DNA from 3 places in the Yersinia mollaretii ATCC 43969 genome. Region 3 is predicted to be linked to each of the others. Evidence: predicted binding sites of a transcription regulator. Region 3 holds the regulator's gene; each other region holds the start of a gene.

Region 1 (5,900 bases), 1.7 Mb from region 3:
GCCGGTGAATTTCCCCTGACTATCCAGCAAGGGAACTTCAGCTAACAGTGTTGTCCCCGGCGGGATCAGCGAACGGTCAGAAGCAACCGAGGCTTTAGCGATCAAAGGCACCGCACTGGCCCCTTTCACTGGGGCATACATTTCCGGTTTAAAGAAGACAAAGGAGGGATTCTGCTCTAATAACTCTCTGACTTCCGCTTCGCTGTGAGTTTCAGCCCAGTGCCGAATAGCCTGCATCGACATATCGGCTTTAGCGACTTCTCCGCGATCAATCAGCACCTTACCGATACTGCGGTAAGCATGGCCATTTTTACCCGCATAGCCGAAGAAGGTCAGCGGTCGCCCATCGCCATAATCAACATACCCGCTGCCCTGCACTTCCATCATAAAATTATCCACCAATGAATTGGTGTACGCGATAACTAAGTTACGGCTATCCAACGCCCCAGCATAGATTGAAGCACGATCAGGTAAGCGCCCCTTTTTTCCTTTAGCTGGCATACGATAAAGTGGATGACGGAATTCACCTTGTGGGGTATAGCGCGCCTGAAGCACTGGGGTGTAATAACCAGTAAATTGCACATTACCGAAGTTATCCACGCCCTCCATCTGGTAGGCATTCAGGCCAAATAGATTTAACTTGCTGGTGTCAGCACCGGCCAACATCCAGTTTTCTACTGCATTGAATGTACTACTATTACGTCCATACAGACCCGGTGAAGATTGGTTAATCACTTTCACCTGATCAGAATAATCTTTTGCGTTGACTGGCTTACCTGTCGCATTTGGCTCATTTACCAACTCCAGTGGCTGCTCCAGATGCCCATCCTTATATTGCTGTCCACGATCAGTTGGCCGCGATTGGCAACCAGCCAGAACAGCAATCATTATCCCACTCAATAGGTATTTGCCCCAACGACTTGTCATTTCACGCCTTCTCTTACTTATTTTATCTACTGGCGAACGATAACAAACGCCTATAGATAAAGGAATCAGCAGGTGGAAAAAAATCCCCTGATGCTGTTGTGGGGAAAAAGGAAACAGATAGTTGATAAATTAATCGAAAAAACCTATTTACTTAAATTAAGTGGCAAAACTACTTGCAACAGATCTCATCCAGAGTATAGTGCGCTCAATCGGACGCGGGGTGGAGCAGCCTGGTAGCTCGTCGGGCTCATAACCCGAAGGTCGTCGGTTCAAATCCGGCCCCCGCAACCAACCGATACTGGCTACCAGCAGTATCAAATGTCGTCCGATAGTCTTGAAAGTTAAGACTAAATAGGTAGAATAGATGTTCAGCTGTGAAAACAACAACAGCAGTAAAAATGTAATGACGGACGCGGGGTGGAGCAGCCTGGTAGCTCGTCGGGCTCATAACCCGAAGGTCGTCGGTTCAAATCCGGCCCCCGCAACCAATTACATGATTAAGCAGTAAGATAGAAAATAGCATTAAGACGGACGCGGGGTGGAGCAGCCTGGTAGCTCGTCGGGCTCATAACCCGAAGGTCGTCGGTTCAAATCCGGCCCCCGCAACCAATTCTTAATCATTTTCATATCAACATCAGACACCCTAAAGGGTGTTTTTTTGTTTCTGGCTTTCAATAAATGATAAGCTTTCTCCCAGCAAGGGCCATCTAACCCCTGCTGCATATCAATAATTAACCTCCCAACTGATTACACCCGTGCCATTGTCCCACCATTCGCAAAATACGCTTTGATACCAGCAAAAATAGATTCAGCGACTTGCTGCTGAAAATGACTGGTGCGTAATTTTCGCTCTTCTTCCAAATTGCTGATAAATGCCGTTTCAACCAAAATTGATGGGATATCAGGTGCCTTCAGAACAGCGAAGCCCGCTTGATCAACACGGTTCTTATGCAGCTTATTAATTTTACCCATCCGGTTAAGCACTTCTTTGCCAAACTTTAGGCTGTCATTGATGGTGGCCGTTTGCAGTAAATCAATCATGGTATGGTCTAGATAGCGATCCCCACTTTTGCTGACCCCACCAATTTGGTCGGCTTCATTCTGCGTTTGGGCCAAGAAACGCGCAGCGGTACTGGTTGCTCCCTTGGTCGAAAGCGCAAATACGGATGAACCTCTGGCGGCCTGACTGGTGAATGCATCAGCATGAATCGAGATAAAGAGATCGGCGCGCTGTTTACGGGCTTTTGCCACTCGCACTTTCAGCGGGATAAAAACATCTTCATTACGGGTCATAAACACCCGCATATTCGCCTCTTTCTGAATCAGCGCCCGTAGCCGGCGGGCAATTTGCAGCACAATATCTTTCTCGCGAGTTTTGTTTCGACCAATAGCACCGGGGTCTTCACCGCCGTGACCAGGGTCCAACATAATAACAATCGGTCTATCCCGCCCAGCTTTACCCACTTTAGGTGTCTCTGCGGGTAAATTGCGCTCTACATTGCCTTTATTATAATCTTCCAATAATGCCAGTAAGGGATCGTCTTCAATCGAGGTACTTCCCTGTTCAGGGTATAAATCCACTACCAAACGGTTACGGAACTTAGCAAAGGGTTTCAGCGTAAATAGTTGTGGGCTGATGCTTTGTTTCAACTCCAATACCAGACGGACGGTGTTTTTATCAAACTGCCCAACTCGCGCCTGCTTAAGGTAAGGATCGCCGGACTGCACCTGACTACTGATCTCTTTCAGTACGCTATCCAGATGCACATCTTCAATATCAACCACAATGCGGTCAGGATTTTTCAGCGCAAATTGACGATATTTCAGCGGCGTATTGGATTCCAGCGTCACCCGGGTATAAGTTGAAGAGGGCCAGACCCTGACTGCAATGATATGTGAAGAAGCAGCAAATCCAACCCGGCTGACACTCAGCATCCAGGCTGCGGCGGCACCTTGCAGTAGACGGCGACGCCCAGAATTATGATTTGAATCTGCCATGTAACTCCAAAGTAACTACCAATATATGAATAAAAAACAAACAAAAAGTTTTATGGGGAAAAACTTTAACGAATCAACTCCATGCTGTCATTAGAAAAACATTTTTTATGTTATTCAATTTATTAATAGCCATGCACCATACATATGCATTTGATCGTAATTTGTTGCTTGCCATCTTGGTCAAAAAAGAATAAAAATACAAAAATAGCGAATAAAAATTCAATGAGGGTCTACCGTGAAGGAACGTAGTACTGAACTGGTCCAGGGATTTCGTCACTCAGTTCCCTATATCAATGCACACCGTGGCAAGACGTTTGTCGTCATGTTGGGTGGTGAGGCGATTGAACATGAAAACTTCTCTAGTATTGTTAACGATATCGGTTTACTGCATAGCCTTGGTATCCGGCTGGTCGTGGTATACGGCGCACGCCCACAAATCGATAGCAATTTGGCGCAGCATCACTACGAACCTATTTATCACAAGCATACCCGAGTCACTGATGCCCGAACGCTGGAAATGGTTAAGCAGGCAGCGGGTCTATTGCAACTGGATATCACTGCCAGATTATCAATGAGTTTGAATAACACCCCGCTACAAGGTGCGCATATTAATGTGGTTAGCGGCAACTTTATTATTGCTCAGCCGTTAGGCGTTGATGACGGTGTAGATTATTGCCACAGCGGACGCATTCGGCGCATTGATGAGGAGGCTATCCATCGTCAATTAGATAATGGCGCTATTGTGTTGCTGGGGCCAGTTGCCGTATCGGTGACTGGCGAGAGTTTTAATCTCACCTCCGAAGAAGTAGCGACACAATTAGCCATCAAACTCAAAGCAGAAAAAATGATCGGTTTCTGCTCATCCCAAGGGGTGACCGATAGCGAAGGCAACATTATTTCAGAGCTGTTCCCAAATGATGCCCAAAAACGGATTGAGGATCTTGAACAAGAAGGGGATTACAACTCAGGCACAGTGCGTTTTCTACGTGGGGCAGTAAAAGCTTGCCGCAGCGGCGTACGTCGCAGCCATTTGCTGAGTTATCAGGAGGATGGTGCACTCGTTCAAGAGCTATTCTCCCGTGATGGTATCGGCACCCAAATTGTCATGGAGAGTGCGGAACAAGTACGCCGAGCAACCATTAATGATATTGGCGGCATACTGGAGCTGATTCGACCGCTAGAGCAGCAAGGGATTTTAGTGCGCCGCTCACGGGAACAGCTTGAAATGGAGATCGATAAGTTCACCATCATTGAGCGAGATAATCTGACCATTGCCTGCGCCGCACTTTATCCATTCCCTGAGGAGCAGATTGGTGAAATGGCCTGTGTGGCAGTGCACCCAGACTATCGCAGCTCCTCCCGAGGGGAGATGCTTCTTAAGAGAGTGGCAAATCAGGCACGCCAAATGGGCCTTAAAAAGCTGTTCGTGTTAACGACCCGCAGCATTCACTGGTTTCAGGAACGCGGTTTTACTCCCGCTGAGGTCGAGGTTTTACCGATTCAGAAGCAGGAGTTATATAACTATCAGCGGCGCTCAAAGATTTTATTGGCTGATCTATAGCAGTTTATCTGTAACATCATGGGGGCTATGGCCCCCTCCGTTTTACTTCGTCAATTCATTCAAACGATCAACCAATCCGCTGCGGCGCTGCGTGGGTGTCCGTATCGCATTGCTCAATACAGCCTCACTGCAATAGAGTGTTAACCGCTGGCGAGCGCGGGTAATCGCGGTATAAACCAGTTCACGAGTGAGCACGGGCATAAAAGTGTTAGGTAACACCAGCGCGGTATGCTCAAACTCCGATCCTTGAGATTTATGGACGGTCATGGCATAAGCCGTTTCATGGCTGGGAAGCCGGCTAGGTTGTACCGACTTGATACTGCCGTCAGGTAATTGGAAATGCACCCGAAGTTCGCCTTCCGGGTCATATAACGCGATACCAATATCACCATTGAACAGACCCAGAGCACTGTCATTAAGCCCAATCATCACGGGTCGGCCGACATACCAGCGCCCTACTGGGCCGGAGGCTCGCTCAATTAACCTCTTGCGATGCAGTAACTGCTCAATCCGTTCATTTAAACCGCTGACCCCAAAAGGTCCGGTTCGTAATGCACACAACAATTGATAGCGGCCAAATGCCGCCAACACATCGACAGCGTGAGCACCTGATGACGCCAACTGGAGATAATGTTGATAGCCAGAGGCACACTCCTCCAGCAATACCTGATAATCATCTGAATCGGCCAGAGAGAAGCATTCAACATCAGAGTAGGTGCCGTTTAAAACTGATAATGCATGGTGATACTTCCCGGCATTCACCGCCAAAGCGAGCTGCCCAATACCTGATTTTTCATCAAAACGGTAGCTTTTACGCAGCAAACATAAGCTATCACGGACATTGACTGTATCTGTCGGCACGTCACCAATGGGGATGATTCCGGTCAATGTACACCCGGTTAAGCGCGCTAATTGTTCAGCCCGTGATTCGCTGTAACCCCATTCAGCAAACCGACAAATATCACCCAATACCGCTCCGGCCTCAACCGAAGCCAATTGGTCACGATCACCAAGAAAAATAACCTGAGCTTTAGCGGGCAAGGCTGCAATGAGTCGCGCCATCATCGGTAAATCCACCATCGATGCTTCATCGACCACCAGCACATCAAGATTTAACGGATTGCCACGATGGTAACGCAAGCGCTGACTATTAGGCTGCGCCCCTAACAAGCGGTGCAACGTGGATGCCTGATCTGGAAATAGCCGACGCTCATCATCGGTTAGCGCGAGTTGTCGAATGGCATTACCTAGTGACTCCGTTAGTCGCGCGGCTGCTTTGCCAGTTGGTGCGGCAAGTTGGATACGCAACCGTTGCCCCTGATTCAGCTGTATCAGCGCGGTCAATAATTTTGCTACCGTCGTGGTTTTCCCCGTCCCCGGTCCACCGGAAATCACGGAGATACGACGGGTCGCA
Region 2 (5,900 bases), 710 kb from region 3:
AGGCTGTCCCCGCCAATGCGCCAGAACCCAATGGGCTGACATCAAGGCGTTTTAGGGTATCTTGCAGACGACTTTCATCACGCGCGAGCATTTCAACATAAGCCAGACACCAGTGCGCAAAAGTCACCGGTTGGGCGCGTTGCAAGTGGGTATAACCCGGCATCACCGCATCCTGATTGGCTTCGGCAGTGATCACCAGCGCTTGCTGCAACTGCTGCACAGCGGTTTTTAATTCAGTTATCTGGAATTTGCACCACAATTTTAGGTCCGTCGCCACTTGGTCGTTACGGCTCCGACCCGTGTGCAGTTTTTTGCCTAAATCGCCCACTTTGCCAATCAGTTTGGTCTCTACCCAACTGTGGATATCTTCCGCATCACTGGTCAAAATGGCCTGTGGATCGGCCTGTACTTCTTCCAACAAAACAGAGAGTGCCTGCTCAAGTTGCTGCTGCTCGGTAGCCGTTAATACACCCACCGTGACCAGTGCTTTCGACCAAGCAACAGAACCTATAATGTCCTGCTCTGCCAGTCGGTAATCAAACCGCAGGGAGTCATTGAATTGCTTAAAACGCTGATCTGCTGCCTGACTAAACCGTCCGCCCCACAATGCCATAATCTTGCTTCCCTAAGTCTAAGTTCTGAATACAAATCGTTTTGATATGGAGATAATAGCCCGTTACGCCAGAATCCGCGTCCCAATCGGCACACCATTAAACAGCGCCGGCAATTGATCTGCATGACGCCAACTGGCGATATCCACTGGGCGACCCAATGAGCGAGCGGCATCCAGCGCGGCATTCACTTTAACAATCATGCCATCAGTAATAATGCCCTGAGCAATTAATTGCTCGGCTTTCTGGGCGGTCATTTCTGCAATCCGCTGGCCTTTGCCATCCAGAATACCGCTCACGTCAGAGAGCAAAATCAGATCGGCCCCCAGTGTCGCCGCCAGTGCGGTTGCAGCCTGATCGGCATTCACATTCATCAATTTGCCATCTGCGGTAATACCAATTGAGCTGATGATTGGCATGTAATCCGCTGCCAGCAGGGTTTGCACCAAGGCGGGTGAGCCGGGTTGCGCTTTCCCTACATGCCCCAGCTCTGCATCCAGTGGTGTCACCGAAACTGTATTGCCATCGCCCAGACAGAGGCCCACAGCATTGATCTGGTGTTTCACCGCCCAAGAGAGCAGCGTTTTGTTGGCGGTTCCCGCCAGTGCGCCAGTGATAATATCAATCTGGTCAGCCGGAGTGACCCGCAAGCCGTTTTTCTTCACCACTGGCAGCGCGAGTTTTTTCATCAGCTCATCTACCAGACAGCCACCACCGTGCATAATCACAAGCGGGCGCTCATGCTTCTCACGATAGGTCACCAATGCAGTAAACAGGCGTTCCAGCGCTTCTTCGCTGTCCAGCAACACGCCACCTAATTTAATGACCAACGGGTTCATCATGTTTCGCCTCAATATAATTGGATAAAGTATCAGTTTCTGCCCATTTTGACTCAGTTATCGCCCTTTGGTGACTCACAATAGGGACTGAGTTTCCGTAAAGCCAAAACGGATATTCATGCATTGTACCGCCTGTGCCGCAGCACCTTTCAGCAGGTTATCTTCCGTCGCAACAATGATTAAATGCTCGCCCTGCACTGAGAAACCAATGTCACAGAAAGGCAGGCCGACGACCGCTTTAAGCGCCGGTACGCCTTGCTGATATAACCGCACCAGCGGCTTATCTTGATACGCGTTATGGTACGCCTCGGCGATATCTTCCGCCGTGACACCGGCGTTCAGGCGGCAAGTGATGGTCGCCAAAATGCCGCGCGCGAAATTGCCCAAGTGCGGGGTGAAAATCACGGGGGTGCCAAGGTGAGCAACAATCTCCGGCTGATGACGGTGATTAAACAGGCCATACGGCTGCAAGCTCACTTCGCAAAAACTGTTGCCGATGCTGGCCTTACGCCCCGCCCCGCTAACGCCACTGACGGCGTTAATCACAGGCCATTGCGCCTGATTGAGTAAACCGCCCTCGACCAGTGGCTTCAATGCCAATTGTGAAGCGGTTGGATAGCAGCCGGGAACCGCAATCAATTGGGCCTGCTTAATTTCTTCGGCCTGCCATTCAGCCAGCCCATAAACCGCTTTGTCCAACCAATCAGCGTGCTGGTGTTCAAAACCGTAGTATTGGCTATAAAAATTAGCGTCCTGAACCCGGAATGCGCCAGAGAGATCAAACACCACGCAGCCCGCCGCTAAAAACTGCGGAGCCAAATCATGGCTGACTTCATGGGCGGTGGCGAGGAACACCACATCAACGCCTTTTGCCGCCTGCGCCACGTCTACCAAGGGTTGCAGCGGAAGATCAATGATGCTTTTGAGTTGCGGATGCAGGTCGGACAGTAATTTTCCTGCATCTGTACTTTGCGCTGAAACCGCTAAAGCGGTTATGTTCATATGTGGGTGACGATTGAGGTAAGCCGTAAGTTCCGCTCCGGCATAGCCGCTGGCACCAACAATTAGCGTATTTAGCATGGGTTCAGTTCACCTTACCCTTCTTACTGCGCGTTGCGGCGAGATTGGCTCGCGGGCGACAACACTCAGTACTTTGGGTATAACATTTAATGGGTATAAAGACATAAGTAGTCAAAATCGGCATTTGGGTGGTCAGCAAGGTTTCACTGTCCCCCATGTGATTGAGCATTGACATTTTCGTAAATTTAAGGGTGTTTTTAGGTTCCCTTACACTTAAGCTTAATGTATTTTTATTCATAATTATTGCATGAATATTGATACTATCCTAACCAAAGGCTGTCAACAGTGAAGATGAAATTACCTCCATTTATTGAGCTGTATCGGGCGTTAATCGCCACGCCATCGATCAGCGCGACCGATAGCGCCCTCGATCAAAGCAATGAGGCGTTAATCAACTTGTTAGCCGGATGGTTTGCCGATTTGGGTTTTCGTATTGAAATCCAACCCGTACCCGATACACGCCACAAATTTAATCTATTAGCCAGCATCGGCGAAGGCAATGGCGGATTACTGCTAGCGGGTCATACCGACACCGTCCCTTACGATGAGGGGCGCTGGACGCGTGATCCCTTCACGCTGACCGAGCACGACAATAAGTTATATGGTTTGGGCACTGCCGACATGAAAGGCTTTTTTGCTTTTATTCTCGATGCGGTGCGCGATATCGACGCCAGCAAGCTGAGTAAACCGCTCTATATTCTGGCGACCGCCGATGAAGAGACGACCATGGCAGGCGCGCGCTACTTTGCCGCCTCTACCCAATTGCGCCCTGACTTTGCCATTATTGGCGAGCCAACCTCACTGCAACCGGTGCGGGCGCACAAAGGGCATATCTCCAGCGCGATCCGCATTACTGGCCAGTCCGGTCATTCCAGTGATCCCGCGCGCGGCGTCAATGCGATTGATTTGATGCATGAATCCATTACCGAGCTAATGAAGCTGCGCACCACACTGCAAACGCGTTATAACAACCCAGCTTTTGCTATCCCTTATCCGACGATGAATTTCGGTCATATCAGTGGCGGTGATGCAGCAAACCGTATCTGTGCTTGCTGTGAATTACATATGGATATACGCCCGTTGCCGGGTCTGACATTAAGTGATCTGGATGAGTTGATGACTGAAGCGCTAGCGCCAGTCAGCCAGCGCTGGCCGGGCCGCCTGAGCATTGATGAACTGCATCCGCCGATTCCTGGCTATGAATGCCCGACAGATCACCATATGGTGGGGGTTATCGAAAAATTATTGGGTGAGCGCACGGCGGTGGTGAACTACTGCACCGAAGCGCCATTTATCCAGCAAATTTGCCCAACATTGGTATTGGGGCCAGGCTCAATCAATCAGGCCCACCAGCCGGATGAGTTTATTGATATGGCCTTTATCGAACCAACCCGCGAGCTGATTGGTCAGTTAGTTGACCATTTCTGCCAACAGAAATAACCCTAATGGGGTAGGCGGATCAATATTGTCCATAAGCCAGACTGATAACCTGAGTCTGGTAATTAAATTTCAGCAATATCCCTAAAATTGATGTTTTTTTGCTAAAAATAGTGTCAATTGGGGTATGGAATTGAACGTGGCGAGTGGAATTGTCCATCTCAGCCTTTTGGGTGAAACTAATTTACAAAAAGAAACCATAAAAATTTATACCCAAAGCCATTGGCGTTGCAGGTAGGCGTCAAGGGCGAAGGGGATATGGGTCAGGGGTCATATGAACGAACAATATTCCGCAATGCGAAGTAACGTCAGTATGCTCGGCAAACTACTCGGGGATACCATCAAGGAAGCGCTCGGCGAACACATTCTTGATCGAGTAGAAACCATCCGTAAATTATCCAAATCTTCGCGTGCTGGTAATGAAGCGAGCCGTCAGGAGTTGTTGACGACACTGCAAAATCTCTCCAACGACGAGCTGCTGCCGGTGGCCCGTGCTTTTAGCCAATTCCTCAATCTGACGAATACGGCGGAGCAATACCACAGCATTTCGCCACACGGTGAAGCGGCAAGTAACCCGGAAGCCCTGGCCCAACTGTTCACCCGCTTAAAAGACAAAAAACTGAGCGAGCAAGATATGCGTAGCGCGGTTGATGAGTTATCCATCGAACTGGTGCTGACCGCTCACCCAACCGAGATTACCCGCCGCACCCTGATCCATAAACTGGTGGAAGTGAATACCTGCCTGAGCCAGTTGGATCACAATGATTTAGCCGATTACGAACGCAACAAGATCATGCGTCGTTTGCGGCAGTTGGTTGCACAATCATGGCATACCGACGAAATTCGTAAAATTCGCCCCTCCCCAGTGGATGAAGCCAAATGGGGCTTTGCCGTGGTCGAAAACAGCTTATGGGAAGGGGTGCCCGCGTTCTTGCGCGAGTTTAACGAGCAGTTGCAAAACTCCCTCGACTACCGCTTGCCAGTAGAAGCCGTGCCGATTCGCTTTACGTCATGGATGGGCGGCGACCGCGACGGTAACCCGAATGTGACCGCTGAAATCACCCGCCATGTGCTGCTGCTTAGCCGCTGGAAAGCCACCGATCTGTTCCTGCGTGATATTCAAGTGCTGGTGTCAGAGCTATCGATGTCGGAATGCACGCCGGAACTGCGTGAGCTGGCGGGTGGCGACGAGATACCGGAACCTTATCGCGAGCTGATGAAGCGCGTCCGTACCCAGTTGACCAACACTCAGGTTTACTTAGAAAAACGCCTGAAAGGCGAGCGTGTCTTGCCACCGACTGATTTGCTGGTTAGCAATGACCAACTGTGGGACCCGCTCTACGCCTGCTATCAATCACTGAAAGCCTGCGGCATGGAGATTATTGCCAACGGCCAGTTGTTGGATACCCTGCGCCGGGTTCGCTGCTTTGGCGTGCCATTGGTGCGTATCGATGTGCGCCAAGAAAGTACTCGCCACACCGATGCCATTGCTGAGCTAACCCGCTATCTGGGCCTCGGCGATTATGAGAGCTGGTCTGAAGCGGACAAACAAGCCTTCCTGATCCGCGAATTGAACTCCAAGCGCCCACTGGTCCCACTGAAATGGGAACCGAGCGCTGATACACAAGAAGTGCTGGAAACCTGTCGGGTGATCGCCGAAGCGCCGGAAGGCTCTATCGCGGCCTATGTTATCTCGATGGCGAAAGTGCCATCGGATGTACTGGCGGTGCATTTGCTGCTGAAAGAGGCGGGCTGCCCGTTCACCCTGCCAGTGGCCCCACTGTTCGAAACCCTTGATGACCTGAACAACGCCGATGACGTGATGACGCAGTTGCTGAACATCGATTGGTATCGCGGCCTGATTCAAGGCAAGCAGATGGTGATGATTGGCTATTCTGACTCGGCGAAAGATGCCGGTGTGATGGCGGCTTCT
Region 3 (5,900 bases):
CATATCACCGTCGCGGCATTGATTGAATTTATCCACACCGCAACACTGCTGCATGATGATGTGGTTGATGAATCCGATATGCGCCGTGGTAAGGCGACGGCAAATGCGGCATTTGGTAATGCTGCCAGCGTGTTGGTGGGCGACTATATCTATACCCGCTCATTCCAGATGATGACAGGCCTGGAGTCGCTGCGAGTGCTTACATTGATGTCAGAAGCAACAAATGTCATTGCTGAAGGTGAAGTATTACAGCTAATGAACTGCAATAATCCTGATATCACTGAAGAAAATTACATGCAGGTCATTTACAGCAAAACAGCCCGTTTGTTCGAAGCTGCATCCCAATCAGCCGCTGTCCTAGCGAATGCCAGTGAAGAGCAGGAGTTGGCATTGCAGAATTATGGCCGCTATCTGGGGACCGCTTTCCAGTTGATTGATGATCTGCTGGATTACAGTTCAGATGGTACCACATTGGGTAAAAACACGGGTGATGACCTGAACGAAGGCAAGCCGACACTTCCATTGCTGCATGCGATGCGTAATGGCACTTCTGAGCAAGAAGCGATGATTCGGCAAGCCATTGAGCAGGGTAATGGTCGCCATCTGCTTGAGCCCGTCTTAGCCGCAATGCAGCAGTGTGGCTCACTGGATTACACTCGCCAGCGTGCTGAAGAGGAAGCGGATAAAGCTATTGCTGCATTACAGATTCTACCTGAAAGTGAGTATCGACTAGCACTAGAAGGATTGGCACACATTGCTGTCCAACGCGCATTTTAAGAAATTATTTAGAAACTCGGGACATTACTGCCCGAGTTCATTTCGACCCCGCTGATTCACTTTCAAACCAAGCGTTTCATGAGTGCCCCAACACCTTCTCGTAGCAAAAATGCGATGGCTTGTGCACGTTCCGCTTCCGTAAGTTGGTAATAGGCTTCTATCCAAATGTTCACTGGATCCTGCCGTACCGGCGTATATTGTGCTGGTTCTTCCCTTAGCTGCAATGAATTCAGTATCGTACTGGGTAAGCTTTCAACATGGTATTCCACCGCCTTTCCCTGAACACCACGGCGACGACGCTGCTCCCATCCCTCACGTTTGGCCATGAGGTTGATTCCTTGTGGTGATGACGGTAACCCCTCAAGACCTGCCAGTTCCTTAGCGGCAAACCACTCTTTTTTCATGGCGTTGCTTCCTAGTATGCGTTATGACACAAAAAAGGAATATTTAGAAAACATTTGAAATCTTTTTAGAAATAAATGATATGATCTTTCTAAATGGTCACTTTATGTTCACGTTCCGATTAACAATGTACCGTTATTTATATCACTAACGCGTCAGCTGCTTAGAAAAAAAAAGGATTAAAGATGATTTTAAGGAAATCTGATTGGCACCCAGCCGACATCATTGCTGCACTACGTAAAGAAGGCACAACTCTGGCCGCACTTTCTCGCAAAGCAGGATTAAGTTCATCCACGCTTGCCAATGCATTGACTCGCCCCTGGCCAAAGGGGGAATGGTTGATTGCAGAGTGTCTGAACATTCATCCTTCAGAAATCTGGCCAACACGCTATTTTGACGCAAAAACAGGAGCACTTCTCGACCGAAAAGTGAGGATACGGCAGACTATTATTTCGGCATAAAAAAACCGTCGGCGATCTGCTCCGGCGGTTGATAATGCCATATTAGGGGCAGTGCTGTCCCCGACTTCTACATAGTGTTACCTATACCCAAAGTCATTGGCGTTGCAATAAAGCGGTAACTCCCCCCAACAAACTGACTCAACTCAGTGAATCGGTAAGCGGGGGTCATTTGCACCTCTGCAACGCCAAGTAAGGTATATTAGTTATTGACGAATTTTTCGCCCAACACAATATCTTGGTGTAACACATCAAGCATACTTTCCAGCGCTTGCTGCTCAAAAGCACTCAGTTTGCCGATATCTTTACGTTCTGCAACGCCGTTTTTGCCCAACAAGATGGGTTGAGCGAAGAAGCGAGCATACTTGCCATCACCTTCAACGTAAGAACATTCAACAACATTGCTTTCGCCTTGCAAAGCACGCACCAAAGAAAGACCAAAACGCGCCGCAGCCTGCCCCATGGAGAGTGTCGCTGACCCGCCACCGGCTTTTGCTTCAACAACTTCAGTCCCTGCATTCTGAATGCGCTTAGTCAGAGAGGCAACTTCCTGCTCTGTAAAGCTAATGCCGGGAACTTGCGACAGCAATGGCAGAATAGTCACCCCAGAGTGACCACCGATCACTGGCACTTCGATATCCTGAGGCTGCTTACCCTTTAATTCAGCAACGAAGGTGTTAGAGCGAATGGTATCCAGTGTCGTAATACCAAATAATTTGTTTTTATCGTAAACACCGGCTTTTTTCAGCACTTCTGCTGCGATCGCGACAGTCGTGTTAACTGGGTTGGTAATGATGCCAATTAAAGCGTTAGGGCAAGTACGCGCAATTTGCTCAACCAGATTACGAACGATACCAGCATTAACATTGAACAGATCTGAACGATCCATACCTGGTTTGCGAGCTACGCCAGCAGAAATCAGAACAATATCGGCCCCTTGTAGTGCTGGGGTAGCATCTTCACCACTGAAACCTTTGATATTAACAGCGGTCGGGATATGGCTCAGATCAACCGCAACACCAGGGGTGACTGGCGCGATATCATATAAAGAGAGGTCTGAACCTGAAGGAAGCTGGGTCTTGAGTAGAAGAGCGAGGGCCTGGCCGATACCACCAGCAGCACCGAGAACTGCAACTTTCATCCTATACTCCTTATTATATTTAATTTAAATTTGCCGTGAATTCATCTAGTTACGCACCTTAATTTATTGTAATTTTAAACACAATCTATTAACAGTCAGATTGAGATATCACGCATCAAAAAGGCGCATAGGGCTTATGTATTTTAGATTAAATCGCTTATTCGTTAATGATATAGCGCACATTATTCTAAAATTTACTGGAGCATTCATGACAGGTTAATTCGCGGTTACATTACACCCTTCTGTAACATCAAAACAACATCATTTTAATAACATTTTGGTTACTTAGGCCGAATCTCTATACATGCTGATTTAGCATAACTGTAACAGTATGATGATGTTAAAACTTCGCCATACCTTGATATCAATGCTTTTATCGCTAATACTCCACAGTCATGTTGAATAAAAATTCATTTATATGCATAATAATCCTATTCACTATTGACTACTCAGGGCATAGCAAATGCGTAATCCCGCAAAACAAGAAGATCTTATCAAGGCGTTCAAAGCGTTATTGAAAGAAGAGAAATTCAGTTCTCAAGGTGAGATCGTTTTGGCCTTGCAGGAAGAAGGTTTTGAAAATATTAACCAATCCAAAGTGTCACGCATGCTGACCAAGTTCGGCGCAGTCAGGACGCGTAATGCAAAAATGGAGATGGTTTACTGCTTACCCGCAGAGCTAGGTGTGCCGACAACGAGCAGCCCGCTGAAGAACCTGGTATTAGATGTTGATTATAATGATTCCGTGGTTGTGATTAATACCAGCCCTGGTGCAGCTCAGCTGATCGCCCGCCTGCTGGACTCATTAGGCAAGGCTGAGGGTATTCTCGGCAGTATTGCCGGCGACGATACCATCTTCACGACACCAGCCAGAGGTTTCACCGTTAAGCAACTGCATGAAGCTATCCTCGGGCTATTCGATCAAGAGCTTTAATCCCACTTTTTAATATCTGGTGTATATAGATGCGGCATATCTGCCGCATTATTTCTTTTTAGGTCTCTTTACCAGCTACGGTTCCTGACTCCTCACACTCAACTTTCTAAAGCCAAGCAGGGCATTTCACTGCCTACTCTTTTTAAAATGGCAATAAAACACCACGTTAACTCTATTCATGGTCAAACCCATCGTATCCATTCGCACTTTTAGTCAAAAACACTTATCCGATTGAAAATAGTAGACTTTAACTAAAACATGCTGTTTTTTAGCCATTTTTTATTCCTTTTCGTTCTTAAAAAATAGTAACCATCGGAAAAGTGACCATAAATATTATTAGCGCGCTATTAATATTCTCAGTTACTAGATGTATACTCATTTTCGTGACGTAAATCACACTTCCTTTGAAGTGATAAAAGAATAAATAGAGGCAATAACATGAACATTAAAACTACTATCGCAACAATGAGCGTTCTATCTGCACTGTCATTCGGCGTGTTTGCAGCTGATTCTATCAATGACACTCAAGCCGCTAACATGCAGCCAATGGGCACCATTACCGTCAGTGGCCTTAACGGCGCACCTTCTGATATCCGTCAGGCACTGTCTGATAAAGCAGATGCAATGGGCGCTAAAGCTTATAAAGTGATTGAAGTGCGTGAAGAAAATAACTGGCACGCCACAGCTAAAGCTTACAAATAAGATTACACGCTAAGTATGAAAGTATGCCCCGTTTGAAGGGGCATACTTTCAAGTTTGATGGTTTATTCAATCGGTTGAGAATAGAGAAAAATCATTTTCAGCATATTGAATAGAGTATTGATTGAATCGATGAGCTAAGAGAGCACCACGCTGAATAATCCCTCGTCGTCTATCCGACGAACCCTTTTACCCCCGCTCTGCGGGGGATTTTTTTGTCTAACCTAATCCTGAGACTCAGCTTCTAGCGCAGATTTTTTACTCAGTGAACTCAAGAGCTTGTCATGAATCCCACCAAAGCCGCCATTACTCATCACCAAGATGTGATCGCCGGGTTGGGCTGTTTTCACAATCATATCGACTAACGTATCGATATCAGCACTCCAATGCGCAGGTTGAATGCAAGCTTCGGCCACTTCCACCACTTGCCAAGGGATATGCTGCGGTTGGAACAGGAACACTTCATCCGCACGGCCCAATGAAGGTGCCAGCTCGTTCTTGCATAACCCCAATTTCATGGTGTTAGAACGCGGCTCCAAAACGGCCAAAATCCGAGCGGTTCCACCGACTTTGCTGCGCAGTGCCGCCAAAGTCGCCAGTATTGCGGTTGGATGGTGGGCGAAATCATCATAAACCGTGACACCATGGGCTTCGCCGCGCAACTCCAACCGACGGCGGGCATTAATAAAATCACCCAGTACCCGGCAAGCATCTGCTGGCAAAACTCCCACATGACGGGCAGCGGCGATAGCCATCAAGCCGTTATGCATATTGTGTTCACCCACCAGTGACCAACTGACCTCGCCCACTAATTCATTATCGAGAAACACTTCATAGACGCTGGCATCGGTCGAGACTTTACGTGCAAGCCAACTGCCTGTTTCGCCTACCAACTCTTGCTCGCTCCAGCACCCCATCGCCATCACTTGCTTCAAGTGATTATCATTATCTGGCACGATGATTTTGCCTTTGCCGGGAACTAAGCGCACCAGATGGTGGAATTGCTTCTGAATCGCCTTAAGATCGTCAAAGATATCAGCATGATCGAACTCAAGATTATTCATCACTAGCGTTCTTGGGCTGTAGTGGACAAATTTAGAGCGCTTATCAAAGAAGGCACAATCATATTCATCCGCTTCTATCACAAAGAATGGACTGTTACCTAGACGGGCTGAGACATCGAAATTGCCCGGCACCCCGCCAATCACAAAACCGGGTTCATAACCACAGGCTTCCAGTATCCAGGCCACCATTCCGGCAGTGGTCGTTTTGCCGTGAGTACCGGCTATCGCCAATACCCAGCGCTCTGGCAACACATGGTCATGTAGCCATTGCGGCCCTGAAACATAAGGAATACCTTGCTCTAATACGGCTTCGACGCAGGGGTTACCACGGGTCATGGCATTGCCGATAATGACCAAATCCGGTGCAGGATTCAGTTGAGCCGGATCATATCCCTGGATCAAATCGATCCCTTGATTCTCCAGCA

What was found. The regulator ArgR, encoded in region 3, controls arginine synthesis, uptake and breakdown. The targets are predictions, from matches to a motif close to ANTGAATAAAAATACANT.
Region 1: the regulator ArgR is predicted to act here: its motif matches at 3,132-3,149, upstream of argA (amino-acid N-acetyltransferase).
Region 2: the regulator ArgR is predicted to act here: its motif matches at 2,752-2,769, upstream of argC (N-acetyl-gamma-glutamyl-phosphate reductase).

Annotation. Positions count from the first base shown of each region.
Region 1 covers NZ_CP054043.1:107,468-113,367, forward strand. Annotated here, with positions in the region: gene mltA (murein transglycosylase A) at 1-927, opposite strand, end outside; tRNA gene HRD69_RS00510 (tRNA-Met) at 1,142-1,218, shown strand; tRNA gene HRD69_RS00515 (tRNA-Met) at 1,339-1,415, shown strand; tRNA gene HRD69_RS00520 (tRNA-Met) at 1,460-1,536, shown strand; gene amiC (N-acetylmuramoyl-L-alanine amidase AmiC) at 1,675-2,925, opposite strand; gene argA (amino-acid N-acetyltransferase) at 3,161-4,486, shown strand; gene recD (exodeoxyribonuclease V subunit alpha) at 4,529-5,900, opposite strand, start outside.
Region 2 covers NZ_CP054043.1:1,075,909-1,081,808, forward strand. Annotated here, with positions in the region: gene argH (argininosuccinate lyase) at 1-613, opposite strand, end outside; gene argB (acetylglutamate kinase) at 677-1,450, opposite strand; gene argC (N-acetyl-gamma-glutamyl-phosphate reductase) at 1,526-2,530, opposite strand; gene argE (acetylornithine deacetylase) at 2,822-3,970, shown strand; gene ppc (phosphoenolpyruvate carboxylase) at 4,242-5,900, shown strand, end outside.
Region 3 covers NZ_CP054043.1:1,782,346-1,788,245, reverse strand. Annotated here, with positions in the region: gene ispB (octaprenyl diphosphate synthase) at 1-777, shown strand, start outside; gene HRD69_RS07945 (DNA-binding protein) at 840-1,181, opposite strand; gene HRD69_RS07940 (helix-turn-helix domain-containing protein) at 1,365-1,640, shown strand; gene mdh (malate dehydrogenase) at 1,840-2,778, opposite strand; gene argR (transcriptional regulator ArgR) at 3,242-3,712, shown strand; gene yhcN (peroxide/acid stress response protein YhcN) at 4,151-4,414, shown strand; gene mpl (UDP-N-acetylmuramate:L-alanyl-gamma-D-glutamyl-meso-diaminopimelate ligase) at 4,636-5,900, opposite strand, start outside.